Regions from separate parts of the Serratia nevei genome, predicted to be linked through region 1. Evidence: predicted binding sites of a transcription regulator. Region 1 holds the regulator's gene; each other region holds the start of a gene.
The links. The regulator PurR, encoded in region 1, represses purine synthesis genes. The targets are predictions, from matches to a motif close to CANGCAAACGTTTGCNTG.
Positions count from the first base shown of each region.

Region 2: a site for PurR is predicted at 8,120-8,137, ahead of V8N38_RS08535 (amino acid aminotransferase). Genes of this name have one in related genera too.
Region 3: a site for PurR is predicted at 5,005-5,022, ahead of cvpA (colicin V production protein). Genes of this name have one in related genera too.

Region 1 is NZ_CP149940.1:2,322,015-2,332,867, reverse strand. Features, by position in the region: gene V8N38_RS11275 (LysR substrate-binding domain-containing protein) at 1-204, opposite strand, end outside; gene V8N38_RS11270 (NAD(P)-dependent oxidoreductase) at 344-985, shown strand; gene eptA (phosphoethanolamine transferase EptA) at 1,124-2,761, shown strand; gene V8N38_RS11260 (TetR/AcrR family transcriptional regulator) at 2,865-3,485, shown strand; gene V8N38_RS11255 (alkene reductase) at 3,576-4,679, shown strand; gene gloA (lactoylglutathione lyase) at 5,018-5,425, shown strand; gene rnt (ribonuclease T) at 5,504-6,187, shown strand; gene V8N38_RS11240 (Grx4 family monothiol glutaredoxin) at 6,255-6,602, opposite strand; gene V8N38_RS11235 (C40 family peptidase) at 7,018-7,836, shown strand; gene sodB (superoxide dismutase [Fe]) at 8,036-8,614, shown strand; gene V8N38_RS11225 (YnhF family membrane protein) at 8,676-8,765, opposite strand; gene purR (HTH-type transcriptional repressor PurR) at 9,090-10,115, shown strand; gene punR (DNA-binding transcriptional activator PunR) at 10,112-10,853, opposite strand, start outside.
Region 2 is NZ_CP149940.1:1,806,556-1,817,408, forward strand. Features, by position in the region: gene mukB (chromosome partition protein MukB) at 1-3,321, shown strand, start outside; gene ldtD (L,D-transpeptidase) at 3,542-5,350, shown strand; gene V8N38_RS08525 (YcbK family protein) at 5,531-6,079, shown strand; gene V8N38_RS08530 (MBL fold metallo-hydrolase) at 6,144-6,791, shown strand; gene V8N38_RS08535 (amino acid aminotransferase) at 6,864-8,054, opposite strand; gene ompC (porin OmpC) at 8,300-9,424, opposite strand; gene asnS (asparagine--tRNA ligase) at 9,726-10,853, opposite strand, start outside.
Region 3 is NZ_CP149940.1:3,676,758-3,687,610, forward strand. Features, by position in the region: gene V8N38_RS17680 (ABC transporter permease) at 1-352, opposite strand, end outside; gene V8N38_RS17685 (histidine ABC transporter permease HisQ) at 349-1,035, opposite strand; gene hisJ (histidine ABC transporter substrate-binding protein HisJ) at 1,118-1,900, opposite strand; gene V8N38_RS17695 (UbiX family flavin prenyltransferase) at 2,204-2,776, opposite strand; gene purF (amidophosphoribosyltransferase) at 2,908-4,425, opposite strand; gene cvpA (colicin V production protein) at 4,447-4,947, opposite strand; gene dedD (cell division protein DedD) at 5,182-5,898, opposite strand; gene folC (bifunctional tetrahydrofolate synthase/dihydrofolate synthase) at 5,899-7,164, opposite strand; gene accD (acetyl-CoA carboxylase, carboxyltransferase subunit beta) at 7,356-8,264, opposite strand; gene V8N38_RS17725 (DedA family protein) at 8,497-9,159, opposite strand; gene truA (tRNA pseudouridine(38-40) synthase TruA) at 9,238-10,059, opposite strand; gene V8N38_RS17735 (aspartate-semialdehyde dehydrogenase) at 10,059-10,853, opposite strand, start outside.

The DNA of each region.
Region 1 (10,853 bases):
GCCGGGGTAAAACGCCGCCCCCGCCTCGGTCAGCGCCAGACGACGGGTGGAGCGGTGCAGCAACGGCACCCCGAGCGCCGTCTCCAGCGAGCGCATATGCTGGCTGACCGCCGACGGCGTCATGCTCAGCCGCCGCGCCGCGCCGGCCAGCGACCCCTCCGCCACCACGGTGGCGAATATCGCCATTCGATTGAGTTTATCCACGATTATGAAGTTTTACTTAATCAAGAAAGCATGAATATGGCACTAATCACGGCTATTGTTAAGGGCTAGAGTATAAACCACGCAGCAGGCATATCGGCCTGCTTCATGATACTGAACACATCCCCGAAGGAGCATACAGATGAAAGTAGCCATTATTGGAGCAACCGGTTTTGTTGGCCGCCGCGTGGTGGATGAAGCGCTGGCTCGCGGCATTCAGGTGACGGCGATCGCCCGTCAGAAAAAAGAGTTGCCGGAGCACGCCAATCTGACCGTCACGCTGGGCGACGTTGCCGATACCGCCTGGCTGGCGGGGCAATTGCGCGGTCAGGATGCGGTGATCAGCGCCTACAACCCCGGCTGGGGCGAAGACAACCTGTATGAAAAGACCGCTCGAGGCGCCCAACAGATCCTCACCGCGGTCGAACAGGCCGGCGTCAAGCGCCTGCTGGTGGTCGGCGGCGCCGGCAGCCTGGAAGTGGCACCGGGCGTTGAACTGGTGGATACGCCGCAGTTCCCGGAAAATATCCGCCCCGGCGCGCAGGCGGTACGCGATCTGCGCAACAAGCTGCGCAATGAATCGGCGCTCGACTGGACCTATCTCTCGCCGGCTGCCCTGCTGGAACCGGGCAAACGCACCGGTCAGTTCCGCCTCGGCACCACCCAGCTGCTGATGAACGGCGAAGCGCCGGCCAGCATTTCGGTGGAAGATCTGGCGGTCGCCATCGTCGATGAGATTGAAAAACCACAGTTTATTCGCGCGCAGTTCACCGCCGCCTACTAAACTGCCTCATTGCCAGGCCGCCCGGCCTGGCCTTTTCCCTGCGTTCACCGCCGCCAGTATTCTGAATTTCTAAGGTTTTCTTAAGTTTCATCCGGTAGATTTCAAGGTATTATCTCCTCTCAGGATCCAGATTTGGCAATGTGGTTACGTCAACGCTTACAGTGCAACAGCCTCGGTTTTATCCTCGCCACCGCCCTGTTCTTCACTCTGTTTCAAAACGCGTTATTCCTGCACCGCGCCTGGTCGTATATCACCTTCGATAGCGTCCACAGCGTCATTTTCGCCGCCAGCATGCCGGTGGTGATTTTCTGTGCGCTGAATATCATCTTCAGCGTGTTGACCGTGCCCTACCTGCGCAAGCCGCTGATCGTCTTTTTCTTACTGGGCAGCGCCGCAGCCAACTATTTCATGTACAGCTATGGCGTGGTGATCGACGGCAACATGATGCAGAACGCCTTCGAAACCAATACCCAGGAAGCGACGGCGCTGCTGACGCCGCGCATGGGGTTGTGGCTGGCGCTGCTCGGCGTTCTGCCGGCGGTGGCGGTCTGCTTCACCCATATTCGCCAGACCCGCCCCTGGTGGTATATGGTCGGGCTGCGCGCCGCCAACGTCATGCTGTCGTTGGTGGTGATCCTGATCGTCGCCGCGCTGTTCTACAAAGACTACGCTTCGCTGATCCGCAACAATAAAAGCGTGGTGAAGATGTTGACGCCTTCCAACTTCGTCGCCGGCACGCTCAAATTTACCGAACAGCGCTATTTCACCCGCAATCTGCCGCTGGTAAAAATCGGTGAAGACGCGCGCAAAGGGCCGCTGATCGCCGGGCAGGCCAAGAAAACGCTGGTGATCCTGGTGGTGGGCGAAACCGCCCGCGCCGAAAACTTCTCCCTCGGCGGCTACGAGCGCGAAACCAACCCGCGCCTGAAGCAGGACGACGTGGTCTACTTCAAGAACGCCAGCTCTTGCGGCACCGAGACGGCGATCTCCGTCCCCTGCATGTTCTCCAACATGCCGCGCAGAGAGTACGACGCGACTCAGGCGGCACACCAGGAGGGCATGCTCGACGTGCTGGCGCATGCCGGCGTCAACGTGCTGTGGCGCGATAACGACGGCGGCTGCAAAGGCGCCTGCGACCGGGTGCCGCACATCGACATGACCAAATTGAAACTGCCGCAGGACTGTGACGGCGAAGTTTGCATGGATAACGTGCTGCTGTACAAGCTGAACGACTACATCAATAGCCTGAAAGACGACGGCGTGATCGTGCTGCACCAGATGGGTAGCCACGGCCCGGCTTACTACCGCCGCAGCACGCCAGAATTCCAGACGTTTTCGCCGACCTGCAACAGCAATCAGATCCAGGATTGCAGCCATGAACAGCTGGTGAACACCTACGACAACTCGATCTTGTATACTGACGCGATGCTCGATGCCACCATCAAGCTGCTGCAGCAGTATGACGACCGCTTCAATACCGCGCTGGTCTATTTGTCCGATCACGGCGAGTCGCTGGGGGAAAACGGCATGTACCTGCACGGCACGCCTTATGTCTTCGCGCCTAGCCAGCAAACGCATGTGCCTTTCCTGATGTGGATGTCGGCCGACTATCAGCGCAACTTCGGCGTCGATCGCCAGTGCCTGAACGCGCTGGCGGAAACGGACGATGTGTCGCAGGACAACCTGTTCCATACCCTGCTGGGCATGCTGAACGTACAAAGCCGCGAATATCAATCCCGGCTGGATATCCTGCAGCGTTGCCGCAACGCGGCGTAAGCGCTTAACTTCCTCGTGCCGCTGGGGCACAATAGTTCGCAGACAACCGGCGTTTTGTGCGCCGGTTTTTTTATTCCCATTGACCTAGACCAATCGGTCTATTATGCTCGACACCATGATGACCAAATCAACGCATTGCAACGTGGACACACGTGAACATCTGCTCGCCACCGGCGAAACTCTCAGCCTGCGCCTGGGCTTTACCGGCATGGGGCTGAGCGAACTGCTGGCCACTGCGGGCGTGCCGAAAGGCTCGTTCTACCACTATTTCCGCTCGAAGGAAGCCTTCGGCGAAGCGATGCTGCAACGCTATTTCGCGCATTATGATGCAGAAATGCAGGCGCTGTTTGCCGATGAGCACGGCGATGCCCGCCACCAGCTGCTCGGCTATTACGCCCAGGCCATCAGCTACCACTGCCGCAGCGAATGCCATAACGCCTGCCTGGCGGTGAAGCTTTCCGCCGAGGTGAGCGATCTGTCAGAACCGATGCGCCATGCGCTGGAAACGGGTACCGCTCGCGTGATCGGCCACCTGCAGGAGGCCATCGAACGCGGTATCGCCGAGGGCTCGCTGTCGGTGGCCATGAGCCCGGCAGCGACCGCAGAGACGCTGTACTCACTGTGGCTCGGCGCTTCGCTGCGCGCCAAGATCCGCCACTCGCTGGCGCCGTTGACCAGCGCGCTGGAAAGCATCGAGTTGCTGCTGCGCCCGCCGCAACCGTAACGGTAACAATTTCTTTTTATTGAAAAATGCAGTTCGTGGTTTTTTATCGCCCACCACTAGACGACCGGTCTATTAAATACAGGATGCACTATGAAGACTGAAAAATTGCTCTCTCCGCTGAAGGTTGGCGCCATCACCCTGCCCAACCGCGTGTTTATGGCTCCGCTGACGCGTCTGCGCAGCATCGAGCCGGGCGATATTCCTACGCCGCTGATGGCGGAATATTACGCACAGCGCGCCGGCGCGGGCCTGATCGTGACCGAAGCGACGCAGGTTTCCTTCCAGGCGAAAGGCTACGCCGGTGCGCCGGGGTTGCATACGCCGGAGCAGATCGCCGCATGGAAAAACATCACGCAGGCAGTGCATGATAAAAACGGCCATATCGCCGTGCAGCTGTGGCACGTAGGCCGCATCTCCCACGCCAGCCTGCAGCCGGGCGGGCAAGCACCGGTCGCCCCTTCGGCAATCAACGCCGAAACCCGCACCACCGTGCGTGATGAAACCGGCGCCTGGGTGCGCGTACCGACCTCCACGCCGCGCGCGCTGGAAACCAGCGAGATCCCGGGCATCGTCAACGATTTCCGCCAGGCGACCGCCAACGCGCGGGAAGCCGGCTTCGACTTCATCGAACTGCATGCCGCCCACGGCTATCTGCTGCATCAGTTCATGTCGCCGGCCTCCAACCAACGTACCGATCAATACGGCGGCAGCATCGAGAATCGCACCCGCCTGACGCTGGAAGTGGTCGACGCGGCGGTCGCCGAATGGGGTTCTGAGCACATCGGCATCCGCATCTCGCCGCTGGGGCCGTTCAACGGGCTGGACAACGGTGAAGATCAGGAAGACGCGGCGCTGTATCTGGTGGAAGAGCTGAACAAGCGCAACATCGCCTACCTGCACATTTCCGAGCCGGACTGGGCCGGCGGCAAGCCGTATTCTGACGCCTTCCGCGACTCGGTGCGCGCCCACTTTAAAGGGGTGATCGTCGGCGCCGGCGCCTACACCGCCGAAAAAGCCGAAGCCTTGATCGAAAAAGGTTTCATCGACGCGGTGGCCTTCGGCCGCAGCTACATCGCCAACCCGGATCTGGTGGAGCGCTTCCGTCAGCACGCGCCGCTGAACGAACCTAAGCCGGAAAGCTTCTACGGCGGCGGCGCCGAAGGGTATACCGACTATCCGTTTCTGGCGAAGTAACCCGTCCTGATCCCAAACGGCCATGCGACTGCCTGGCCGTTTTTTTATGCGCCGCACGCAAAAAAGCCCGCACGGGGCGGGCCGGTGTTCCCTGGTGTTGTGCTCTACTGCCGTTCAATTTTTACACGCTTGCCGTCGAAATAGATAATTGATTGTGCAGATCAATTACTCTGTATCGATCGGTACGCTCGATCAATATTTAGACATCACCGTCGCGAGCCCCACAAGTGACATTGTCACTCATTCGTTACGTTGAATTCCCTTGCGGGACAAGGCTATACTCGCTGGAGCTTCAATCCACCCGCCGTCTGCCACGGCACAGCCAATTCAGAGGAATTATGCGCTTACTCCATACCATGATCCGCGTCGGTGACCTGCAACGCGCCATCGACTTCTACACCAAGGTATTAGGCATGCGCCTGCTGCGCACCAGCGAAAATCCAGAGTACAAATACTCGCTGGCTTTCGTCGGCTATACGGAAGAAAGCGAAGGCGCGGTTATCGAACTGACCTATAACTGGGGCACCGACAGCTACGACATGGGCACCGCCTTCGGCCACCTGGCGCTGGGCGTGGACGACGTTGCCGCCACCTGCGACAGCATCCGCCGCGCAGGCGGCAAGGTCACCCGCGAAGCCGGCCCGGTGAAAGGCGGCACCACGGTCATCGCCTTCGTCGAAGATCCGGACGGCTACAAAATCGAGCTGATCGAAAATAAACATGCCGGTCAGGGCCTCGGCCACTAAGCCTCCCCTTCAGGGCGCGCTGCGCCCTGCTGATTCTCCGCGCAATAGCGCCTGCAACCGGGCGCAAAATTTGCCATAATGCGCGCTGCATTCGATGAAGATAAGAAACTGATGGCCGAGAAAAGTGATCTTAACGCCCTGAGTGGTCGTTTTCGTGGGTTTTATCCCGTAGTAATAGATGTTGAAACCGCCGGCTTCAACGCCAATACCGATGCGTTGCTGGAGATCGCCGCCGTCACGCTGAAAATGGATGAAGACGGCTGGCTGCAGCAGGACGAGACCCTGCACTTCCACGTGGAGCCTTTCGAGGGCGCCAACCTGCAGCCGGAAGCGCTGGCGTTCAACGGCATCGATCCGCACAACCCGCTGCGCGGCGCGGTCAGCGAATATGACGCGCTGCACGCCATTTTCAAAGCGGTGCGCAAAGGGCTCAAGGATCGCGGTTGTAACCGGGCCATTATCGTGGCACACAACGCCAACTTCGATCACAGCTTCCTGATGGCCGCGGCCGAGCGCGCCGGCCTGAAGCGCAACCCGTTCCATCCGTTCGCCACCTTCGACACCGCCGCGCTGAGCGGCCTGGTGCTGGGCCAAACGGTGCTGGCGAAAGCCTGCATCGCCGCCGGCATGCCGTTCGACAGCAGCCAGGCGCACTCCGCCCTGTACGACACCGAACAAACCGCCCTGCTGTTTTGCGAGCTGGTTAACCGCTGGAAACGTCTCGGCGGCTGGCCGCTGCCCGCCGGCGACCTCGCCGAATAAGCCAATAAAAAAGGCGGCCCAGTTTGCACTGGCGCCGCCCATTGCGCGATAACCGCAAGCCTGTCGATTAAGACTGTTGGTCTTCCTGCGCTTTATACTTTTCCGCAGTTTCTTTGATCAGCTGCTGCAGTTCGCCGCGCTGATACATTTCGATGATGATATCGCAACCGCCTACCAGCTCACCGTCTACCCACAGCTGCGGGAACGTCGGCCAGTTGGCGTATTTTGGCAGCTCGGCGCGGATGTCCGGGTTTTGCAGAATATCCACGTAGGCGAAACGCTCGCCGCAGGCGGACAGCGCTTGCACAGCCTGTGCGGAGAAGCCGCAGCTCGGCAGCTTAGGCGAACCTTTCATGTACAGCAGAATCGGGTTTTCAGCGATCTGGTGCTGAATTTTTTCAAGTGTCGTCGTCATTTATTGCTTCCTCAAGCCACATTTCATGGCTACAACATGCATCACGCGGGCTATTGTAGCGGCTGGAACAGTCGCAAGAAAACGCCATCTTTTGCAAGGATATTCGCCCGCCGCCGATCGCGTTTCACCGGCCACGTCATTCCGGTCAAAACATACGTCGAGAATAACATTTTTAATCCGACCATTTCACTAATATATTGCGTCGCGATGACGGCGCGGATTAATTATATCTCCACCGCCAACTGGCGCTTTTTCATACATCAACAGGCTGATTTTGAACCAAAAAAAATGTCATTAACGTTTTCTCACAATATGGATTATTATTTATGAGTTCTTCGCTGTTTTATATGGCGAAATTCGGGAATACTGTAACTCTTTCGATATCCGTTTCGGGGCCAAGGTTGGTGACGTCGACATGCGTTTAATTCTTACGCTCTTTGCGCTGCTGTTTACGCAGCTCTTCTTCAATTTGGCGCACGCTGCGCCACAGGCGCGTGTTGCCGCCGAGCAGCGTAAAAGCCATGCCAATGAAGCGCGGCCCGATGACCGCAGAAAAAAGAAAGCGGACAAAGCCGCCAAAAAAGCCAAAGTGACGGCCCCCGAAAAAAAAACCAAGACCGCCAAGGCAAAAAGCGAGAAAAGCGCGAAAAAGATCGTCAGCGCCAAACCCAAGGCCAAAGCGCAGAAAACCGCCAAGATTAAAGTCACCCCGCCGAAAAAAGGCTATAAAAAAGGCTATGGTCGCCACCGCGAAGCCGGTATGGCCACCGCCAAACTGGCGCGTGAAGAAAAGCCGTTGAAACTCAGCCCCGCGCACAAAAAACGCTACCAGCACGCCAAGCAGACCGCGATGGCCAAGCTGATGGGACAGATGGGCAAACCTTACCGCTGGGGCGGCAGCTCGCCGCGCACCGGCTTCGATTGCAGCGGCCTTATCTATTACGCCTATAAAGACGTAGTGAAAATCAAGATGCCGCGCACCGCCAACGAGATGTATCACCTGCGCGATGCGGCGCCGATCAAGAAAAGCGAACTGGAAAGCGGCGATCTGGTGTTCTTCCGCATCAACAACCGCGGCGTGGCGGACCATGTCGGCGTCTACCTCGGCAACGGCAAGTTCATCCAGTCGCCGCGCACCGGTGAAGAGATCCGCATCAGTCAGCTCGACAACGACTATTGGCAGAACCACTACATCGGCGCACGCCGCGTAGTGACGCCGAAAACCATTCGTTAATGCACTGTTCTGCGCGGTTGCGGCCCCGGTCGCAACCGCCTGCTCAAGCTATCGCCCATCGCACTTCCCCACGCGCATTTCTCGCTTTTCCTCCTGTTTTTTATGATGAAAATTGTTAAGATTGAATGACCACAATAAAAAACGGCCCATACGGCTCTCGCCCCGGCGGGAAGCGAATGGCGCTGTAAAGGAGGAAGCAATGTCGTTTGAATTACCTGCATTACCGTATGAGAAAAACGCGCTCGAGCCGCACATCTCCGCCGAGACCCTGGAATACCACTACGGCAAACACCACAACACCTACGTGGTTAACCTGAACAACCTGGTGAAAGGCAGCGAGTTCGAAGGCAAATCGCTCGAAGAGATCATCAAGACCTCTAACGGCGGCGTGTTCAACAACGCTGCGCAGGTGTGGAACCACACCTTCTACTGGCACTGCCTGTCGCCACAGGGCGGCGGTGAACCGCAGGGCGAACTGGCGGCGGCAATCGTCAAATCCTTCGGCTCTTTCGCTGCGTTCAAAGAGCAGTTCACCGATGCCGCAGTGAAAAACTTCGGTGCAGGCTGGACCTGGCTGGTGAAAAAACCGGACGGCGCGCTGGCGATCGTCAACACCTCCAACGCGGCCACCCCGCTGACCGGTGAAGACAAACCACTGCTGACCGTTGACGTGTGGGAACACGCGTATTACATCGATTACCGCAATGCGCGTCCAAAATACCTGGAAAACTTCTGGGCGTTGGTCAACTGGACCTTCGCAGCGGAAAACCTGGCGTAAGCGCAGGTTCTGAGGTGATAAGGCGCAGCCAGGCTGCGCCTTTTTTATAACCGGGGGTAAATCAGTTCAACGCGGCAACGAAGCTGAAAGCGATAATGACCGCCAATGCGCAGACGGTGGTGAACAGCGACATCTTCAATTCGGTATCCATGACAACTCCTTTAAAATGGGCTTTCCTAAGGATAAAAGGCGCACAATTAGTACGTCAAATCATTTTCCCACAGTTCGCCGATAAAATCTTGTTATCATTTCCCGGTTTATAATCTCGATTACCTCTTCCACTTTTGTTCAATATGCGACAAAATTCGCAGTTCACAACTGCGTACCGGCATCCATGCCCCTCCTGATTAAGCGCTGAAGACTTCAACACACTAAAAACTCAGTTTTCGCTTCTCTGGAGAAGGATCTACGTAGGCAAACGATTAACATCACACTTACATGCTGTAAACATGTGAGTTCAGGAGTCATTCCTTACATGGCAACGATTAAAGATGTGGCCAAACGCGCGGGCGTTTCCACCACCACCGTTTCGCACGTCATCAATAAGACTCGTTTCGTCGCCGAAGAGACCAAAGCGGCCGTGTGGGCCGCCATCAAAGAGCTGCACTACTCGCCGAGCGCCGTGGCGCGCAGCCTGAAAGTCAATCACACCAAGTCGATCGGCCTGCTGGCCACCTCGAGCGAAGCGCCCTACTTTGCCGAAGTGATCGAGGCGGTGGAAAACAGCTGCTACAGCAAAGGCTACACCCTGATCCTGTGCAACTCGCACAACAATCTCGACAAGCAGCGCGCCTACCTGGCGATGCTGGCGCAAAAGCGCGTCGACGGCCTGCTGGTCATGTGCTCCGAGTACCCCGATCAGCTGCTGGGCATGCTGGAAGACTACCGCAATATCCCGATGGTGGTGATGGACTGGGGCGCCGCGCGCGGCGACTTCACCGACACCATCATCGATAACGCGTTCGAAGGCGGCTATCTGGCCGGCCGTTACCTGATCGAGCGCGGCCACCGCGATATCGGCGCCATTCCGGGCCAACTGTCGCGCAATACCGGCGGCGGCCGTCACCAGGGCTTTATGAAGGCGCTGCAGGAAGCGCATATCGACATTCGCGAAGAGTGGATCGTCCAGGGTGACTTCGAGCCGGAGTCCGGCTACAAGGCGATGCACCAAATCCTGTCGCAAAAGCAGCGGCCGACCGCGGTATTCTGCGGCGGCGACATCATGGCGATGGGCGCCATCTGCGCCGCCGACGAGCTGGGGCTGCGGGTGCCGCAGGATATTTCCGTGATCGGCTATGACAACGTGCGTAACGCCCGCTACTTCACCCCGGCGCTGACCACCATTCACCAGCCTAAAGAACGCCTGGGCGAAATGGCCTTCACCATGCTGCTGGATCGCATCATCAGCAAACGCGAAGAGTCGCAGGTGATCGAAGTGCATCCGAAGCTGATTGAACGCCGCTCGGTCGCCGACGGTCCGTTCATCGACTACCGCCGCTAATCCCCCGCGCCGGAAGCCTGCGCGGCTTCCGGTTCCGCCTCGCTCAGCCACTCCTGGTTCAGCGTCTCCCCATCGCCCAGATACGCCAGCAGCCAGCTCATCGCCGGTGAGGGTTTATCCTGCTGCCAGGTCAGGCAGCAAGGGCTGGCGGGAAACGGCTGCTGCAGCTGCAACGCCTTCAGCTCACCGCGCTGCACCCGCGGCAGCGCCCGATGTGCCGGCATCATGCCGACGCACAGCCCGGCGCACAAACAGTCGAGCGCCGAAGTCCAGTCCGGCACCACCAGCCGCCGCTGGTTATCCAGCGTCCAGGTGACGCGCTTGGGCAGATTGCGCGAGGTGTCCTCCAGGCAAAGCGAAGGGTACGGCCGCAGCTGATCGTCATTCAGCGGCCCTGTCAGTTGCGCCAGCGGGTGCTGCGGGCTGACCACGCACAGCCAGTTCATATAGCCCATGTCGCGGAAGGCGAAGCCGCCGCCGACCGGCACCGCACGGGTGGCGCCGATTGCCATGTCCGCCCTGCCGTCCACCAAGGCATCCCACACGCCGTTGAACACCTCGGGTTGCAGCATCAGTTCGACGTCGGGGAAATGACGGTAGAAATCCAGCACCAGTTGGCGACTGCGCTGTGGTTTGACGATGATGTCCACCGCGATATTCAGCTGGCCGCGCCACCCGTTGGCCACCTGCTGACAGTGGCGGCGGGTGTCGAGCATTTTTTTGATAACAACTCGCGCA
Region 2 (10,853 bases), 520 kb from region 1:
CAGCAGGCCGAAAACGAAGCGCGTGCCGAAGCGGCCGAGCTGGAAGTGGATGAGCTGAAGAGCCAGCTGGCCGACTACCAGCAGGCGCTCGACGTGCAGCAGACCCGCGCCATTCAGTACCAGCAGGCGCTGCAGGCGTTGGAGCGCGCACGCGCCCTGTGCCAACTGCCGGATCTGACCGCCGATAACGCCGAACAGTGGCTAGACACCTTCCAGGCCCGCGAACAGGAAGCGACCGAAGCGTTGCTGATGCTGGAACAGAAGCTGAGCGTGGCCGACGCCGCGCACGGCCAGTTCGAACAGGCCTATCAGCTGGTGGGGAAAATCGCCGGCCAGGTCAGCCGCAGCGAAGCCTGGCAGTGCGCGCGCGAATTGCTGCGCGACTGGCCTTCACAGCAGCACCTCGCCGAGCGCGTTCAGCCGCTGCGCCTGCGCCTGAGCGAACTGGAACAGCGTCTGCGCTCGCAGCAGGACGCCGAGCGCCTGCTGCAAGAGTTTTGCAAACGCCATGGCCAAGAGTACCAGCCTGACGATCTCGATATGCTGCAGCAGGAGCTGGAAGAGCGCCTGGAAGCGCTGTCGCAGAACGTCAGCGAAGCCGGCGAACGCCGCATGGAGATGCGCCAGGAGCTGGAGCAGATCCAGCAGCGCATCCGTGAGCTGACGGCGCGCGCGCCGGTGTGGCTGGCGGCGCAGGACGCGCTGGGCCAGCTCAGCGATCAGAGCGGAGAGCCGCTGGAAAACAGCCAGCAGGTGACCGAATACATGCAGCAGCTGCTGGAGCGCGAGCGTGAAACCACCGTCGAGCGCGACGAAGTGGCGGCCCGCAAACGTGAAGTGGAAGCGCAGATCGAACGTCTCAGCCAGCCGGGCGGCGCGGAAGATCAGCGCCTGGTCACGCTGGCCGAACGTTTCGGCGGCGTGCTGCTGTCAGAAATTTACGATGACGTCACCATCGACGACGCGCCTTACTTCTCGGCGCTGTACGGCCCTTCGCGCCACGCTATCGTGGTGCCGGATCTGTCGCTGGTGCGTGAGATGCTTGAAGGGCTGGAAGATTGCCCGGAAGATCTTTACCTGATCGAAGGGGATCCGCAGTCGTTCGATGACAGCGTGTTCGCCGTTGAAGAGCAGGACAAAGCGGTGGTGGTGAAAATCGCCGATCGCCAGTGGCGTTACTCCCGTTATCCGGAAGTGCCGTTGTTCGGCCGCGCGGCGCGCGAAAACCGTCTGGAAGTGCTGCATGCCGAGCGTGAAACGCTGGCGGAGCGCTACGCCACGCTGTCGTTCGACGTGCAGAAAACCCAGCGCTCGCACCAGGCTTTCAGCCGCTTTATCGGTACCCATCTGGCGGTGGCGTTCGACGCCGACCCGGAAGCGGAGATCCGCGGCCTGAACGCCCGTCGTGGCGAGATCGAACGTGCGCTGAACAATCACGAAGCGCAGAACCAGCAGCAGCGTCAGCAGTACGAACAGGCCAAAGAGGGCATTTCCGCACTCAACCGCCTGATGCCGCTGGTGTCGTTGCTGAACGATGAAACGCTGCAGGACCGCGTCGACGAGATCCGCGAAGAGCTGGAAGAAGCGCAGGACGCCGCGCGTCATATCCAACAGCACGGCGTGTCGCTGACCAAGCTGGAACCGCTGCTGTCGGTGCTGCAGAGCGATCCGCAGCAGCATGAACAGCTGCAGCAGGATTACGCGCAGGCGCAAAGCGTGCAGCGTCAGGCTAAACAGCAGGCGTTCGCGCTCACTGAAGTGGTGCAGCGTCGTGCGCACTTCAGCTACACCGATTCTGCCGGCATGCAGAATGCCAACAACGATCTGAACGATAAGCTGCGCCAGCGTCTGGAGCAGGCGGAAGCCGAACGCGCCCGCGCCCGTGAGCAACTGCGTCAGTATCAAACCCAGTTCACCCAGTACAGCCAGGTGCTGGCCTCGCTGAAAAGCTCGTACGACGCCAAGCGCGACATGCTGAAAGAGCTGAGCCAAGAGCTGGTGGACATCGGCGTGCAGGCCGACGCCAATGCCGAAGCGCGCGCCCGTGCGCGTCGCGACGAACTGCATGCGGCGCTGAGCAACAACCGCGCTCGCCGCAACCAGCTGGAGAAGCAGCTGACCTTCTGCGAAGCCGAAATGGACGGCCTGCAGAAGAAACTGCGCAAGCTGGAACGCGATTATCATCAGCTGCGTGAGCAGGTGGTGACCGCCAAGGCGGGCTGGTGCGCGGTGATGCGCCTGGTGAAAGACAACGGCGTGGAACGCCGCCTGCACCGCCGCGAGCTGGCGTATATGGATGGCGACGAGCTGCGCTCGATGTCGGATAAGGCGCTCGGTGCGCTGCGTCTGGCCGTGGCGGATAACGAACACCTGCGCGATGTGCTGCGCCTGTCGGAAGATCCGAAGCGGCCGGAGCGTAAGATTCAGTTCTATATCGCGGTGTACCAGCACCTGCGCGAGCGCATCCGTCAGGACATCATCCGCACCGACGATCCGGTCGAGGCCATCGAACAGATGGAAATTGAGCTGGGCCGTCTGACCGAAGAGCTGACCGCGCGCGAGCAGAAGCTGGCGATCAGTTCGAAAAGCGTGGCCAACATCATTCGCAAAACCATTCAGCGCGAACAGAACCGCATTCGCATGCTGAACCAGGGTCTGCAGGCCGTTTCCTTCGGCCAGGTGAAGAGCGTGCGCCTGAACGTCAATGTGCGCGAAGCGCATGCCACCCTGCTGGATGTGCTCTCCGAGCAGCAGGAACAGCATCAGGATCTGTTCAACAGCAACCGTCTGACCTTCTCCGAAGCGTTGGCCAAGCTGTATCAGCGCCTGAATCCGCAGATCGACATGGGGCAGCGCACGCCACAGACCATCGGCGAGGAGTTGCTGGACTACCGCAACTACCTGGAGATGGAAGTGGAGGTATACCGTGGCTCCGACGGCTGGCTGCGTGCGGAAAGCGGCGCGTTGTCTACCGGTGAAGCCATCGGTACCGGGATGTCAATCCTGGTGATGGTGGTGCAGAGCTGGGAAGAAGAATCCCGCCGCCTGCGCGGTAAAGACATCTCGCCGTGTCGCCTGCTGTTCCTCGATGAAGCGGCGCGTCTGGATGCCAAGTCGATCGCTACGCTGTTCGAACTGTGCGACCGTCTGGAGATGCAGCTGATCATCGCGGCGCCGGAAAACATCAGTCCGGAGAAGGGCACCACCTATAAACTGGTGCGTAAAGTGTTCCAGAACCACGAGCATGTGCACGTGGTGGGGCTGCGCGGTTTCGCCGGCGAGCCGCCGGCGCTGGGTACTGCGCCGGTTGAAACGCCGTAACGCAGAAAAACGCCCTAAAAATCCGAAAATAGCCGCCGCAGGGTGGCTATTTTTTTGTGCGCGTGGATGATAGTCCTGCTTTTTTATCCGTTGAAAAGCGGTTAGTTTAATCACATAAACAGTTATTCGACGCCCGCAGGGCGAAACGGCCTTTCTGTTTGTATACTGAAACTATATGCAGTTTTTGACGTTTTTTTTGTGAGCATACAGGGGGCAAGGGATGTTGCTTAAAAAGGGAAACTCTCTACGACGTTTGGCGCTGAGTGGCGCTATCGCCTGTAGTCTTGTGTCGTCGTTTTCCGCATCGGCTACCGTTACGGCGTTGCCGGTGGCATCAGCAGGCATGTCCGTTGCGCAGAGCCGTTCTGAGCTGCTGGCCGCGTTGCCGCGCGGCATGGATTTGCACTACCTTTCCACGCTGGCACCGCTGTATGCGGCGAATCACATGCAGCCGATGTGGCAGGATCGCGAAGCCGTTCAGCAGTTTCAGCAGCAGCTGGCCGAACTGGCGATGTCCGGCGTGCAGCCGCAGTTTACCCAATGGGTGAAGATGTTGACCGATCCGGCGCTCAGTGAAGCGGGCCGCGATGCGGTGCTGTCCGATGCGATGCTGGGCTATTTGCAGTTCGTCTCTGCCATCGGTGCCAACGGCAACAACTGGCTGTACAGCAATATTCCCTACAAGCTTGGCTTGCCGCCCACCGCGGTGATCAACCAATGGCAGCTGGCGGTGCGCCAGGCGCGTACCCTGAGCTATGTGAATTCGCTCGCGCCGCAACATCCGCAATACGCCAAGATGCATCAGGCGCTGCGCGACATGCTGGCGGACAATCGTCCGTGGCCACAGGTGGGCAGCGGCCCGAGCCTGCGCCCAGGCCAAATGAGCAACGATATCCCGGCGCTGCGTGAGATCCTGACGCGTACCGGCATGCTGGCCGCCTCGGCGCCGGAAGCGGAGCCGGAACCGGCGGTGGTTTCGGCGAAGAGCAATGAGCCCGACGACGGCGGGCTGACGGTAGACGAAGAGAAAAGCCGCGTGACGGTCAGCCCATCGGCGGCGCCGGTAACGGAGTTGACTGCGGAGCAGACGCCGCCGCAGATTGGCAGCGTGGTGAGCGACAATCTTTATACCAATGAGCTGGTGGAGGGCGTCAAGCGCTTCCAGAAATGGCAGGGGTTGACGGCGGACGGCGTGATCGGCGTGCGCACCCGTGAGTGGCTCAACGTGTCACCGAAAACCCGCGCCGCGCTGCTGGCGCTGAATATACAACGCCTGCGAATTTTACCGGGGCATGTCGGCACCGGCATTATGGTGAACATTCCCAACTACTCGCTGACCTACTACCAGAACGGCAATGAAGTGCTGTCTTCCCGCGTTATCGTCGGGCGGCCGAGCCGTAAGACGCCGCTGATGAGCAGCGCGTTGAACAACGTGGTGGTCAACCCGCCGTGGAACGTGCCGACCACGCTGGTGCGCGAGGACATTGTGCCGAAGGCGATGCGCGACGGTAATTACTTCCAGAAACACGGCTATACGGTGCTGTCGGGTTGGAGCAACGATGCGGAAGTGATCAACCCGGCGATGATCGACTGGAGCATGGTTTCTGCGCGCAATTTCCCGTATCGCGTCCGTCAGGCGCCGGGTGCCACCAACTCGCTGGGGCGCTTCAAGTTCAATATGCCGAGCTCGGACGCCATCTACCTGCACGATACCCCGAACCACAGCCTGTTCCAGAAAGATATCCGTGCGCTCAGCTCCGGCTGCGTGCGGGTGAACAAGGCTTCCGATTTGGCGAATATGCTGCTGCAGGACGCAGGCTGGAACAACAGCCGCGTGTCTTCCACGCTGAAAGAGGGGAATACCACTTATGTGAATATTCGCCAGCGTATTCCCGTAAAACTGTATTATCTGACCGCCTGGGTTTCGGATGACGGCCAACCGCAATTCCGTACAGATATTTACAATTATGATAATACGGTGCGATCGGGCGCACAAATTTTGGCTCAGGCCAAAAAATTAATGCAGTAAATGCAGTAATTATAAATAAATAACGGTCAGAATGTTTGGCTATACCGCAGGCCCTCGTCGCCGGGGGCCTGTAAACCTAGGCGTATCGCGGGTTGACTCAGCATACGCAGGCGGTTATGGTTCGGACAGTGCGCTGCTTTGTGCATTTATTTTGACATTCTTGCCGGGTTTAACAGAGTCATGGACAAAATTGATCATCACCGCCGTAAATGGCTGGCGCTAGGTGGCGCCGCTATGGGCATAGCGCTGCTTCCAGGGCAGGCGTTTGCCAGTCTTTCCACCGCTCGGCCGCGTATTTTAGTGCTGAATAACCTGAATACCGGTGAATCTATTAAAGCCGAGTTCTTTGACGGCAAAGGTTACAATAAAGAAGAGTTGGTGCGGCTAAATCATCTGTTCCGCGATTATCGCGCCAACAAGGTTAAATCGATCGATCCCCGCTTGTTTGATCACCTCTATCGCCTGCAGGGGCTGCTGGGCACCAGCAAGCCGGTGCAGCTGATCTCCGGATACCGTTCCGTAGATACCAACAACGAACTGCGTGCGCATAGCCGCGGCGTGGCCAAGCACAGCTACCACACCAAAGGCCAGGCGATGGATTTCCATATCGAAGGCATCCAATTGAGTAATATCCGTAAAGCGGCGTTAAAAATGCGCGCCGGTGGTGTAGGATATTACCCACGTAGCAACTTCGTACACATCGATACCGGCCCGGTTCGGACCTGGTAATCGCTGTGCCATCAGTGAATAACGCCGCCCCTTGCGGATGCGGCGTTATTGTCGTTGGAGCCTTATGAAATACCATCTTATTCCCGTTACCGCCTTTAGCCAGAATTGCAGCCTGATTTGGTGCGAAAACACGCAGCAGGCGGCGTTGGTCGATCCCGGCGGTGAAGCGGAGAAAATCAAAGCGGAAGTCGCGCGGCAGGGGGTGACGATCACTCAGATTCTGCTGACGCACGGTCATTTGGATCACGTCGGTGCGGCGGCGGAGCTGGCGGACCATTATCAGGTGCCGATCTACGGCCCGGATAAAGAAGACGCGTTTTGGCTGGACGGTTTGCCGGCGCAGAGTCGGATGTTTGGACTGGAAGAGTGCGCGCCGCTGACGCCGACCCGCTGGCTGTTGGAAGGCGATGAGATGCAGGTGGGCGAGATGACGCTCAAGGTGCTGCACTGTCCTGGGCATACGCCGGGCCACATCGTCTTTATCAATGAGCAGGCGCGTTTGGCGCTGGTGGGCGACGTGCTGTTTAACGGCGGCGTGGGGCGCAGCGACTTCCCGCGCGGTGACCATCAGGCGCTGATTGCCTCTATTCGTACCAAACTGCTGCCGTTGGGCGACGACATGCGCTTTATTCCCGGCCATGGCCCGATGTCGACCTTCGGCCACGAGCGCCAGACCAACCCGTTCCTGCGCGAAGAGCCGGCGGTGTGGTAACGATTATTTCCCGGCAGGAAAAATCAAGGGGCGCATAGAGCGCCCCTTTTTTTATGACCTGCGTCGATGCTTTTAGAGCACGGCGACGATGGCTTCACACAGCGGCGCCATGTTGTCCGGCGTCATGCCGGCCACGTTCACCCGGCCTGAGTTCACGGCGTAGACGCCGAACTCTTCACGCAGACGCAGCACCTGTTCTTTGGTCAGGCCGCTGAACGAGAACATGCCGTTCTGCTGGATGATGAAGCTGAAGTCCTGCTGCGCGCCTTTCTCCTGCAGAGTATTCACGAACAGCTGACGCATGCGGTGAATACGCTGGCGCATATCGGTCAGTTCCTGCTCCCACATCGCGCGCAGAGCGTCGTTGCCCAGAATGGTAGCGACCACGGCGGCGCCGTGTGACGGCGGGTTGGAGTAGTTGGCGCGAATCGCCGCTTTCACCTGGCTAAAGGCGCGGTCGGCGGTTTCGGCATCGGCAGCCACAATGGTGCAAGCGCCGACGCGCTCATTGTACAGACCGAAGTTTTTCGAGTAGGAACTGGCGACGATCAGCTCTTTATGTTTGGCGGCGAAAATACGCAGGCCCTGCGCATCCTCTTCCAGTCCATTGGCGAAGCCCTGATAAGCGAAGTCGAACAGCGGCAGCCAGCCGTTGGCGACGGAAAGTTCGGCCAGCTGCGCCCACTGCTCCGCCGTTGGATCGATACCGGTCGGGTTATGGCAACAGCCGTGGAACAGCACCACATCGCCGGCCTGCGCCTGTTTCAGGCTGTTCAGCAGGCCGTCGAAATCCAACGCGTGGTTGGCGGCGTCGTAGTAGGCGTATTCCAGCACTTCCAGGCCCACGGCGCTAAAGACGTTCTTGTGGTTCGGCCAGCTTGGGTTGCTGATCCAGATGCGTTTGGCGCTGGTCTGGTTAGCGATAAAGTCTGCCGCCACGCGCAGGCCGCCGGTGCCGCCTGGCGTCTGTGCGGTGCGCGCGCGACGATCGGCGATGATCGGGCTCTCTTTGCCGAACAACAGCGCTTGCGTGCAGCTGGCGAACGCCGGGATGCCTTCAATACCGAGATAGTTTTTGGTGGTCTCATTTTCCAGCAGATACTGCTCAGCTTTTTTTACGCTGGTCAGCACCGGGGTTTTACCGGTTTCGTCTTTATAAACGCCAATCCCTAAATTGATTTTATTCGGGCGGGCGTCGGCGCGGAAAATGTCGGTCAGGCCCAGGATCGGGTCGGCGGGTGCGGCGGTGATTTTTTCAAACATGTCAGGTGCTTCCAAATCTCGGAGTTAAGCAGACAGAAGCATCAGGGTAACGCCAGTTACCGGCTTTGCCAACCGTTTGCGACAAAAACACCGCGATCTTGCGAAGGGGGAGTATTAGGCAGAAAAAATGATGGGGAAGGAGAAATTGGCAGGATAAAAAGTTACCGGCTGACACAAACAAAAACAGGGCCGAGGCCCTGTTTTTTTAACTTAGCCGACGGTAAACCGCCGTTAAGCGAGACAACTTAGAACTGGTACACCAGACCAACAGCTACGATATCGTCAGTAGCGGTGCCGGTTGCTTTGGTGAACGCGTTGTCATCCAGCAGGTTGATTTTGTAATCAACGTAGGTGGACATGTTTTTGTTGAAGTAGTAAGTGGTACCAACAGAAACATATTTAACCAGATCCTGGTCAGAACCCGCGCCTGGGACGTTCAGGTTTTTACCTTTAGACTGCAGGTAAGACACTTCTGGACGCAGACCGAAGTCGAACTGGTACTGAGCAGTCACTTCGAAGTTCTGAGTTTTGCTGGCGAAGCCGCCGCATTTTTCAGAAGCAGCACAGGTGTTAGTGAAGTCACCGCCGCCGAATGGAGTCATGTTACGGGTTTCTGCATACATGGCCGCCAGGTAAACGTTGTTGGCGTCGTATTTCGCGCCCACGGTCCATGCGTCAGCCTTGTCGCCACGCTCGTTGGAACGCAGTTTCTGATCGTCGGTACGGTTGGAAGAAGCGTATGCAGCGCCGAAGCTTACGCCTTCGCCGATGTCATAAGTAGAGGAGATACCCCAGCCGTCGCCGTTCTGTTTCTTAACGTCACGACCGTCGTTCTGGTTCTTGCCCTGGTATTGCAGAGCAAAGTTCAGGCCGTCAACCAGACCGAAGAAGTTGTTGTTACGATAGGTCGCAACGCCGTTGGTACGGCCAGTCATGAAGTTGTCGGTGTAGGTGTAGGTATCGCCACCGAACTCTGGCAGCATATCGGTCCAGCCTTCCACGTCGTACAGTACGCCGTAGTTACGGCCGTAGTCGAAGGAGCCGTAGTCAGCGAATTTCAGACCGGCAAAGCCCAGACGGGTTTTGGTGCCTTCGGTGCCCTGAGACTCGGAGTGGTTGGACTGAACGTTGTATTCCCACTGGCCGTAACCGGTCAGTTGGTCAGTAATCTGAGTTTCACCTTTGAAGCCAAAACGAACATAGGTCTGATCGCCGTCATTACCTTTGTCTTTGGAGAAGTAGTGCAGACCGTCAACTTTGCCGTACAGATCCAGCTTGTTGCCGTCTTTGTTGTAGATTTCAGCTGCGTTTGCTGCACCAGCAGCCAACAGAGCCGGGATAACCACTGCAAGAATGTTGCGCTTCATCATTATTACCCTCATTGGTGTTATTCGGACACCTTTGCCACTGCCGCCAATAATTCTTTGGGAACTATTGTTGATAGATTGGTGTCGTCCTGTGTCTGAACGCAGTGTTCCATTCACAGGCGGGTTAATCTAGGACGAAAATGATACCAATGTCCCAATCAGGTTGCAAAAAGAAAGTATGTGTAACTAAATGTAATTTTTAGGGAACTTTGTGACGTGCGTCAATATTAAAAAATGCGAAAGGCCAGCGATGCTGGCCTTTGTTTTGTAACGAAATCGTTTAAAAAACGTTTGATCGTATAAATTAGAAGCTTGCGTTACGTGGCGTGCGCGGGAATGGAATCACATCGCGCACGTTTTGCACGCCGGTGACATAGGCGATTAAACGTTCAAAGCCCAGGCCGAAACCGGAATGCGGCACGGTGCCGTAGCGGCGCAGATCGCGATACCACCAGTAGTCTTCTTTATTCAGCCCCATCTCTTCCAGACGCTGATCGAGCACGTCGAGGCGTTCTTCACGCTGCGAGCCGCCGATGATTTCGCCGATGCCCGGTGCCAGAACGTCCATGGCCGCGACGGTTTTGCCGTCTTCGTTCATGCGCATATAGAACGCTTTGATGTCTTTCGGGTAGTTTTTCACCACCACCGGCGCCTGGAAGTGTTTCTCAGCCAGGTAACGTTCATGCTCGGAAGAGAGATCGATGCCCCAGGAAACCGGGTTTTCGAAGGTTTGGCCCGAGGCCAGCAGGATCTCGATGGCGTCGGTGTAGTCCACCTGCGCGAAATCGGAAGAAACGAAACGCTCCAGACGAGAGATTGCGTCTTTATCCACGCGCTCGGCGAAGAATTTCAGGTCATCGGCACGTTCATCCAGCACCGCCTGGAACACATACTTCAACATACTTTCGGCCAGGCCGGCAACGTCGTCCAGCGTCGCGAAGGCCACTTCCGGCTCGATCATCCAGAATTCCGCCAGGTGGCGGCTGGTGTTGGAGTTTTCGGCGCGGAAGGTTGGGCCGAAGGTGTAAACCTTGGACAGCGCACAGGCGTAGGTTTCGCCGTTCAGCTGTCCGGAAACGGTAAGGAAGGCTTCTTTACCGAAGAAGTCTTCGCTGAAGTCGACGGTGCCCTTGTCGGTGCGCGGCAGGTTTTCCAGATCCAGCGTGGACACGCGGAACATCTCGCCGGCGCCTTCGGTATCGGAAGCGGTGATCAGCGGGGTGGACACCCAGAAATAGCCGTTTTCATGGAAGAAGCGGTGGATCGCCTGCGCCAGGGTATGACGCACGCGCGCCACGGCGCCGATCAGGTTGGTGCGCGGGCGCAGGTGAGCCACTTCGCGCAGGTATTCGATGCTGTGGCGCTTGGCCGCCATCGGGTAGGTGTCTGGATCGTCGACCCAGCCGACCACTTTGATCGCGGTGGCCTGCAG
Region 3 (10,853 bases), 1.4 Mb from region 1:
TGGTATAGGCGCAGGTGTTGAGCGTCAGCGCCAGGATGGTGCAGTTGAGCCCGCTGCGGAAAAACGCGTTGAGAAACTCGCTGCCGCGCACGATCTCAAGGCTGTACATGCCGGAGTAGAACACCAGCAGCTGCACGTACAGCGGCGTACCGCGAAACACATAGGTGTAGAGCCACACCGGGAAACGCACCCAGCGGATGGAAGAGACGCGCGCCACCGCCATCGGGATCGCCAGCAGCCCGCCCATCACCACCGAGGCGATCAGCAGCCACAGCGTTACCGCCACGCCGGTGAAGCGGTAGCCGTCGCTCCACAGCAGCGACTGCCAATACTGTTGCAGGATGTCGATCATAGCTCGGCCCTCTTGACGCCCAGTGAGTAACGCCGTTCAAGCCACAGCAGCACGCCGTTGGAAACGGTAGTGAAGATCAGGTAAACCACGCCGGCCACGATGGCAAAGAAGAACGGCTGATAGGTGCCTTTCCCCGCCAGCTGCGTGGCTTTCACCACGTCGTTCAGGCCAAGGATCGACACCAGCGCCGTCGCCTTCAGGATCACCTGCCAGTTGTTGCCGATGCCCGGCAAGGCGAAACGCATCATCGCCGGGAACAGAATGCGCCGGAAGATCTGCGCGCCGCTGAAGCCGTAGGCCGTCGCCGCTTCGATCTGCCCTTTCGGCACCGCCAGATAGGCGCCGCGGAAGGTCTCGGTAAAATAAGCGCCGTAGATAAAGCCGAGGGTAATGATGCCGGCGCCGAGCGGATCGATATCGATCTGCGCGAAGCCCAGCAGCGTGGTGATATTGTTCAGCGCGATCTGCAAACCGTAAAAGATCAGCAGCATCAGCACCAGATCGGGCACGCCGCGGATCAGCGTGGTATAGGCGCCGAACAGGCCGGAGATAAAGGGGTTATGAGACAGTTTGCCACCGGCGCCGATCAGACCGATCACCACCGCCAGCACCACGGAACTGAGGGCCAGCTCCAACGTCACCAGAGCCCCCTCGAAAATCAGTTGGGAATAGCCTTGCAGCATCTACTTCACCCTGTGGTCTAGGATCCGAACCATCGGGGCCGGCGCACCGGCCCCGCAGTCACAGCATGGAACGGGAAGCGGATTACCCGCCGTAGACGTCAAAGTCGAAGTACTTTTTCGCGTATTTGTCGTAGGTGCCGTCTTTACGCATCTCGGCGAAGGCTTTGTCCAGCGCCGCTTTCAGCTCGGTATCGGTCTTGCGCAGCCCCATGCCGGTGCCGACGCCGAAGAACTTGTCATCCTTCACCGATTCGCCGGCGAACGCATAGTCTTTGCCCGGCGGCTGTTTCAGGAAGCCGTCGCTGCCCGCCACTTCATCCTGGAAGGCGGCATCGATACGGCCGGAGGCCAGGTCGGCATAAGCCAGATCCTGGTTCTGGTAAGGCACAACGGTCACCCCTTTCGGCTGCCACATGGCGTTGGCGTAGGCTTCCTGGGTGGTGCCCTGCAGCACGCCCACGCTCTTGCCTTTCAGCGCTTCGGCGGTCGGCAGCAGCTTGGAGCCCTTCGGCGCGATCAGACGCGCGTTGGCGGCATACAGCTTGTCGGTAAAGGCGATTTCCTGCTGGCGTTTTTCAGTGATGGACAGCGAAGAGATAATGGCGTCAATCTTCTTCGCCTTGAGGGATGGGATCAGCGCGTCGAAGTCGCTCTCCACGAAGGTGCATTGGGTATTGATGCGTTTGCACAGCTCTTTGGCCAAATCGATGTCAAAGCCGACCAGCTCGCCTTTGGCGTTTTTGGATTCAAACGGCGCGTATGTCGGATCGGTGCCAATCTTCAGCGTGGAAGGAATGGCGGCAAAGGCGCTGCTGGCGGCGCTCAAAGCCAGAACTAACGGCAAAATCAAAACCCGCTTTTTCATAAATTACCCTCAAATTGATTTTTTTGATGCCACTACGGGCATTACTTTCCCCACCAAATCAATTTGCAGTAATCGTGCCACATTAGGTGCTACGGGCGGAGGGAACGGCTCCGGCCTTCACAATACTGTTTCCTGGGACGATAACCGCAAAATTAAATCGGCCGGTCGGGGCCGCGCCACTGGCAACCGCGGTAAGGCGGCGCCATGAAACAGTGAGCGTGATGAAGTGGGATCATTATGGTGCATACGCCGCCCCAATTCAGTGCGGTGTTGCACAAATGTACCAATTTAGGGATAAAACTGTTAATTAGCACCCTGCCAGCGGGTGAACAGGTCGGTCGGCAGTTCGATATCAAACTGATCGATCACCCGATTGACGGTCTGATCGATGATGTCTTCCACGCTTTTCGGCTGGTGGTAAAACGCCGGCACCGGCGGCATGATCACCGCCCCCATCTCCGCCGCCTGGGTCATCAACCGCAGGTGCCCCAAATGCAGCGGCGTTTCCCGCACGCACAGCACCAAACGGCGGCGCTCTTTGAGCACCACGTCGGCGGCACGGGTCAGCAGCCCGTCGCTGTAGCTGTTGACGATGCCGGACAAGGTTTTGATCGAGCAGGGCAGGATTGCCATGCCCAGGGTCTTGAAGGAGCCGGAGGAGATGCCGGCGGCGATGTCGCGCGCGTCGTGCACCACATCGGCCAGCGCCTGCACTTCACGCAGGCTGTACGGCGTTTCCAGCGCCAGCGTCTGTCTTGCCGCGTTGCTCATCACCAAATGGGTTTCCACCTCTGCGACGTCGCGCAAAACCTGCAACAGGCGCACGCCGTAGACAGCGCCGCTGGCGCCGGAAATGCCGATGATGAGTCGTTTCATGGAAAATGGCCTCTGCCGTAAAAAGTAAGATCAGGCAGACTTTGCCGCAATGGCGAGGGATAAGCAAGTCAGAGGAGCAAGGTGCACCGCCGCAGACGCGGCGATGCACCCTGAGGGATCAACGCAGGCGGTTAGCCTTCGTTGTGCAGTTCCAGATTTTCCGCTTCGGTTTGCACCCGCAGCGCCTTGGCGTCGTCGCTGCGCAGCGACTCCAGGTATTCCAGATAGCTTTGGTCGACGTCTTTGGTCACGTAGATGCCGTTGAACACCGAGCATTCGAACTGGGTGATGTCCGGGTTCTCTTCGCGCACCGCTTCGATCAGATCGTCCAGGTCCTGGAAAATCAGCCCGTCGGCGCCGATGATCTGGCGGATTTCATCTACTTCACGCCCGTGGGCGATCAGTTCGTTGGCGCTCGGCATGTCGATGCCGTAGACGTTCGGGAAGCGCACTTCCGGCGCGGCGGAAGCCAGATACACGCGCTTGGCGCCCGCTTCGCGCGCCATCTCGACGATCTGTTCCGACGTGGTGCCGCGCACGATGGAATCATCCACCAGCAGCACGTTCTTGTCGCGGAACTCGGCGCGGTTGGCGTTCAGCTTGCGGCGCACCGACTGGCGACGCGCCTGCTGGCCCGGCATGATGAAGGTGCGGCCGACGTAGCGGTTCTTCACAAAGCCCTGGCGGTATGGCTTCTCGAGAATGCGCGCGATCTCCAGCGCGATGTCGCAGGAGGTTTCCGGAATCGGGATCACCACGTCGATGTCCAGATCTTCCCACTCGCGGGCGATCTTCTCACCCAGCTTCTGGCCCATGCGCACGCGGGCGCTGTAGACCGAGATCTTGTCCATAAAGGAGTCCGGGCGCGCGAAATAAACGTATTCGAACAGGCACGGGTTGGTTTTCGGGTTCTCCGCGCACTGGCGGGTGAACAGCTGGCCCTTGGTGGTGATGTACACCGCTTCGCCCGGCGCCACGTCGCGCAGGAACTCAAAGCCCAGGGTATCCAGCGCCACGCTCTCGGAGGCCACCATGTACTCGCTGCGGCCATCCTCCAGCGTGCGCTTGCCGATCACCAGCGGGCGAATGCCGTTCGGGTCGCGGAACGCCAGCAGGCCGTGGCCGATGATCATCGCCACGCAGGCGTAAGCGCCGCGCAGTTGCTGATGCATGGCGGCGACCGCGGTAAAGATGTTGTCGGCCTCCAGCGGGTAGTGCGGGAAGCGGTCCAGCTCGCTGGCCAGCACGTTCAGCAGGATTTCCGAGTCGGAGGTGGTGTTGACATGGCGGCGGCCGCTTTCGAACAGATTTTGGCGCAGCTCATGGGCGTTGGTCAGGTTGCCGTTGTGGGCCAGCGTAATGCCGAACGGCGAGTTGACGTAGAAAGGCTGGGCCTCAGAGGCGCTCGAGCTGCCGGCCGTCGGGTAACGCACATGGCCAATGCCCATGTTGCCCTGCAAGCGTTGCATATGGCGCGCCTCAAACACATCCTTCACCAGGCCGTTGGCTTTACGCAAACGGAACCCGTTGTGGGCGTCAATGGTGACGATGCCTGCGGCATCCTGGCCACGGTGCTGAAGCACCGTCAGCGCATCATAAATCGACTGGTTTACCGGCATGAAACCGGCGATACCGACAATACCGCACATGTTGTCTTTTCCTCATCAGCGCTACCGCCCCGGCAATTGGGTCGGCAAGAAACTCGACGTGCTCTGCAGGTAGTCAAAGAACCACCTGATGACGTAACTGAACTGGGGAATGAGCTGCGACTGTTTCCAGTCGGCGCTTTGTGAGAAGCCGGTAAAGGTGTCCAGGAAGAACAGGATCGCCGCGACGATCAACACTCCGCGCAGCGCGCCGAAGCAGATGCCCAACACGCGGTCGGTGCCCGACAACCCGGTTTTCTCTACCAGTGAGCTAATCACATAGTTAACAATAGCCCCTACGATCAAGGTCGCGATGAACAAAATCGCGATCGCGATGCCGTTTCGCACCAGTTCATCTTCAAAACGAGTGAAATAGACCGCAAGGTAAGAGTAGAAATGGCTGGCAACAAAAAACGCACATCCCCATGTCACAAGTGACAATGCTTCGCGAACAAACCCTCGGATCAGGCTCACCAGAGCCGAAAATCCAATCACCGCTATAATGACGTAATCAATCCAGACCATGAACTATTCCAATGATGAATCGCCCCTGCATCCAATTCGCGGCGAATTCTAACAGAAAAAGAAAACGTTTGCGTAGGGGATTTCCTACCACGTTACAAATAAAAAGCGGCGATCAAAAAATTCCCAATCGCCGCGCCTACATAGGTGATTTCGCCTGTAAAAGGCGCGGTTTTTCTCGCTTTCTCTCCACCACTCCTTAATTCAGGGGCGCATCGTGCTGCGCCCCCGCGGGGTTTAACGGCCGTACGGCTTCACCTGCCCGCTCAGCCCGCTGATCGAGTTCAGCGACGGCAGCGCCGCCTGCAGCTTCTGCTTGGAAGCGTCCGGGCCAACGTAGATGCGGGTGATCTGCCCCTGCACCGGCGTTGACGGCACGGTAAAGGCGCGATAGCCCGAGAGGCGCAGCGAGGCGACAATCTCGTTCGCCTTGGCGGCGTTTTTCAACGCCCCGAGCTGCACGACATAGGCTTGTCCAGCCGGCGCTTTTTCTTCCGCCGGTTTCGGCTGCGGTGCCGGTTCAGGCTTCGGCGTCGGTTCAGGTTTCGGTTCCGGCTTCGGCGCCGGCTTCGGCTTCACTTCTACCGGTTTGGTTTCTACCGGTTTCGGCTTGGGCTGCGGCACCGGTTGAGGACGCGTTTCGACCGGCGGCGGTGCCACCTGCGTCGGCTGCTGGGCAGTCTGCCGCGCCGCCTGTTGCGCCGCCGCTTCGTTGGCCGCCTGCTGCTCGACCAGCGCGCCCGCCCCTTCCGGCGGCTGTGCCGGCAGCGGCTGCGTCACCGGCGGCAGCACGTCGTTCTCTTCGACATCGCCCGCCTTCGGCACCAACGGAATGGCCGCGAATTCATCCTCGTAATGCTTCTTTTTGCCGTCCAGCAGCCCTGGCAGGATGATTACCCCCAGCGCCACCAGAATCACGGTTCCGACCAGTCGGTTCTGAAATTTACTCGCCACTCACACTCCCCGCATCTCGTCTAACGCCGCCATCACCTGCGCCACGGTGTGGAACGATCCACAGACGATCACAATATCCTGTTTATCAGCATCCTGCATAGCCTGCCGCCAGGCAGTTTCGACATCATTAAAGCGGCGCGGTTCCGTCAGATGTTGCGCCAGCTGTTCGACGCTGGCGCCACGCGGCCCGTCGAGCGGTGCGCAGTACCATTCATCCACCTGCTCGCTGAGGCAGGCCAGCGTGCCGGCGATGTCTTTGTCCGACAGCATGCCCACCACCGCGCGCACCTTGCCGCCGTCGCGCGGCAGTTTGGCCAGGCGCCCGGCCAGATAGCCGGCGGCGTGCGGGTTGTGCGCCACGTCGAGGATCAGCGTCGGCTCCCGCCGCACGATCTGGAAACGCCCCGGCAGCGTCGCCTGTTGCAGCCCGGTGAAGATCGCGCGTTCGTCGATTTCCAGCGGGGAGCAGTTCAGCGCCGCCAGCGCGGTAGCGGCGTTGGCCAGCGGTACGTTCGGCGTCGGCAGATCGGTCAGCAGCGTGTCGCCGCCCTGCCACTGCCAGCGATCGCCCTGCTCGCTGAAGCTCCAGGCTTCGCCGCGGCGATACAGCGGCGCGCCCAGCGTTTCGGCAACCTGACGAATGCTGTCCGGCATGTCGGGTTCGCCCACCACCGCCGGCTTGCCGCTGCGGAAAATGCCGGCCTTCTCGCGGCCGATGCTTTCGCGATCGTTGCCCAGCCAGTCGGTGTGATCGAGCGCGATGCTGGTGATCACCGCCACGCTCGGATCGACGATGTTGGTGGCGTCGAGACGCCCGCCCAGCCCCACTTCCAGGATCACCACGTCGAGCCGCGCCTGTTTGAACAGCTGCAGCGCCGACAGGGTGCCGAATTCGAAATAGGTCAGCGACGTTTCGCCGCGGCCGGCTTCAATGGCGGCGAACGAGCGGCTGTGCTCCGCTTCGCTCAGCTCTTCCCCCTGAATGCGCACGCGTTCGGTATAGCGCACCAGATGCGGCGAACTGTAGACGCCGACGCGCAGGCCGGCGGCCAGCAGAATGGCTTCGAGGGTACGACAGGTGGTGCCTTTGCCGTTGGTGCCGGCAACGGTGAACACCGTGGGAGCGGGGGTCAGTAAATCCAGATGCGCCGCGACGCGCTGTACGCGCTCAAGGCCGAGTTCGATCGCCTGGCTGTGCAGACGTTCCAGATAATAAAGCCACGAGCTCAATGGCGACGTGGCTTGGGGAATTTGGTGGTTTTGCATGAGTCCCATCACTGAACTTGGGTTCATTAATCCATCAGGGCACCACCCTCACCGCGGTAAAGGCGATGCGCTTCGTGACTGCCGCCAGCCTGCAAACCGCAGCGAGATGGGCTGCGGCCGGCAGGGAACGGGCATCAGCCGTCACTTAGCCACAAAGTGGCGGCTGAACCCGGGCGGGATCTGTCTTTGCCTCAGGCGTCGGCCTGCTGCTCCGGCTCAATGACCGGCGCGGCCTCATCGAAATGTGGCTGCGGCTGGTTGGTCAGCTTGGACAGAATGCTCGCCAACGTCTGGCGCATTTCCGGACGGCGAACGATCATGTCGATCGCGCCTTTTTCGATCAGGAACTCGCTGCGCTGGAAGCCCGGCGGCAATTTCTCGCGCACGGTCTGCTCGATGACGCGCGGGCCGGCAAAGCCGATCAGCGCTTTCGGCTCGGCGATGTTGATGTCGCCCAGCATCGCCAAGCTGGCAGAAACGCCGCCCATGGTCGGGTCGGTCAGCACGGAGATGTACGGCAAGCCGCGCTCCTGCATTTTGGCCAACGCCGCGCTGGTTTTCGCCATCTGCATCAGCGACATCAGCGCTTCCTGCATGCGCGCGCCGCCGCTGGCGGAGAAGCACACCAGCGGACAGTTGTCCTCCAGCGCCTGCTCAACCGCACGCACGAAGCGCGCGCCGACCACGGAAGACATCGAGCCGCCGATGAAGGCGAATTCGAAGGAGGCCGCGACGATCGGCATGCCGTACAGCGTGCCCTTCATCACCACCAGCGCGTCTTTCTCGCCGGTCGCTTTCTGTGCGGCGACCAGGCGATCTTTATAGCGCTTGGAATCCTTGAATTTCAGAACGTCTTTCGGCTCCAGATCGCTGCCCAGCTCCACTTCGCTGCCTTCGTCCAGCAGGGTATGCAGACGCGCGCGCGCGCCCATACGCATGTGGTGGTCGCACTTCGGACACACTTCCAGATTACGCTCCAGCTCGGCGCGGTAGAGAACCTGGCCGCAGCTGTCGCATTTGGTCCAGACCCCTTCAGGAATGCTCGCCTTACGGGTTTGTGTGATATTGCTCTTGTTAAGAATTCGTTCAATCCAGCTCATCGATGACCTTTCTGTTTGAACCTGGCACACGCCAGTCCGCTGTTCATGCTTTAACAATCCCCCCGAAAACACCCCAATGAAAAAATGCCCGTTCGCGGCGCGGCAAGCGCGGCGACTGAGGCATCGGCTTCAGGGTTGTTCGCAGGAACAGACCATAATGTCGCTCATTAAACCATATCGGCCCGACGCTGTGGACAAAAAACTGGTCGAACCGACAGGTTAAACAATGTTTTTACTGTTTTTGCTGGCGGGCGGCCGCGCGCTTGTGGCGCCAAATTTCAATCACGCCCGGCAGAATCGAAACGATGATGATCCCGACGATCAGCAGTTTCAGGTTCTCCTGCACCACCGGCAGATCGCCGAACAGGTAGCCAGCATAAGTGAAGAGCAGCACCCAAACCAGTGCGCCAATCACGTTGTAGGCGGCGAAGTGGCGATAGGACATATGCCCCATACCGGCGACGAACGGCGCAAAAGTACGCACGATCGGCACGAATCGCGCCAGAATAATCGTTTTCCCACCGTGTTTCTCATAGAACTGGTGCGTCTTGTCCAGATAGCTGCGGCGGAAAATTTTCGAATTCGGGTTGCTGAACAGCTTCTCGCCGAACAACCGCCCGATAGTGTAGTTCACCGCATCGCCGAGGATCGCCGCCACCACCATCAATGCCACCATGGTGTGCACGTTAAGATCGTTGGTCGGCAACGCCGCCAGCGCACCAGCGACAAACAGCAAAGAATCCCCCGGCAGGAACGGCGTCACCACCAGACCGGTTTCGCAAAACAGGATCAGGAACAGAATAGCGTAGACCCACATGCCGTATTGTGCGACCAGTTCGGCCAGGTGCACATCAATATGCAGAATGAAATCAATAATAAACTTGATGATGTCCATAAATTCTCTCATTGATGCCGGGTGTTTCAGTCACGCGGCAGAAGCACAAGGGAGCGACGCTTTCAGGCGTGCCGGCGTTTAATCGTCGGGCAAAAACAGCGGCCCCATCGGCGGCCGCGGTAGACCAAAGTGGTCAGGGTAATCCACGGCAACCAGATACAGCCCCTCGGCTCGCGCCGTCGCCGCCGCCAGGTTGCGATCTTTCAGCGCCAGCAACTCGGCCATCCAGTTCTCATCCTGATTGCCGCAGCCGATCTCCATCAGGCTGCCGACGATGTTGCGAACCATGTGATGCACGAAGGCATTCGCCTTGATATCTACCACAATATATTCGCCGTAGCGCGTAACCTTAACGTGTTTTACGCAGCGCCACGGGGTGCGCGACTGACATTGCACCGCGCGGAACGAAGTGAAGTCGTTTTCGCCCAGCAGCGCCTGCGCCGCCCGATGCATGCGATCGGCGTCCAGCGGGTGATAAAAGTGCGTCACCCCCTGTTGCAGCACCGCCGGCCGGTAGCGATGGTTGAAAATAATATAGCGGTAGCGGCGCGCGGTGGCGCTGAAACGCGCGTGAAAATCGTCGGTGACCGGGCTCACCCAACGCACCGCGATATCCGGCGGCAGATGGGTATTTACCCCCATCGTCCAGGCGGCGTCCTTGCGGCGCGCGGTGGTTTCGAAATGCACCACCTGCCCGGTGGCGTGCACCCCGGCGTCGGTACGCCCGGCGCACAGCACGCTAATCGGCGCATCCGCCACCTTGCTCAACGCCTGCTCCAGGCGTTGCTGCACGCTGGCCACTTCTTGCTGCCGCTGCCAACCGTAGTACCGGCTGCCGTCATATTCGATGCCCAGCGCAATTTTCAGCGTTGGCTGAACGGGCGAGACCACCTCAGACATCAGTACATCTGCTCCTGCACCAAACGCTCGGCGGTTTCAATAGCCATCAATGCGCCGCCGAAGCGCACATTGTCCGCCACCGTCCAGAACTGCAACAGCTCGGGGATGCCGTAATCGTTACGCAGACAACCGATGCTGAGCGCATCGCTGCCGGAGGCGTCGGTGACCTGAGTCGGGTAATCGTCCTCTTCGCTCAGTTGAATGTCCTCGATCTCTTCGAGCTCGCTGCGCGCCTCTTCGGCGGACAGCGGGCGCAGCGCTTCCAGGTGCACCACCTGCGCGTGGCCGTAAAACACCGGCGACTGAACGCAGCTCACCGAAATCGGCAGCCCTTCATCCTGCAGCACCTTGCGCACCTGATCGACGATCAGGCGTTCTTCGCGCACGCTACCCTGCTCGTCGGCAATCAGCGGCAACAGGTTGAACGCCAGCTGCTTGCCGAAAACGCCTTCCTCGGCCGGAATGCCGTTCAGCAGGCGCGCGCTCTGGCCGGCCAAATCGTCCACCGCCACCTTGCCGCGCGACGATACCGACATCAGCGTGGTGACGTGCAGACGCGACAGCCCCGCCTGTTCGGTCAGCGGCTTGATCGCCGTCAGCAGCTGGCTGACCATGCTGTCGGCCACCGCCACGATATTGCGGTTGCGGTAATCCGCCAGCACCTGCGGGTTAACGCCCGGCACCACCAGCGGCACATCCGGCTCCATGGCGAACAGGCCGCTGGTGTCGATCACCAGGCAGCCCATGTTGCCGGCTTCTTCGGCATAGCGCGCGGACGCTTCGCTGCCGGCGAC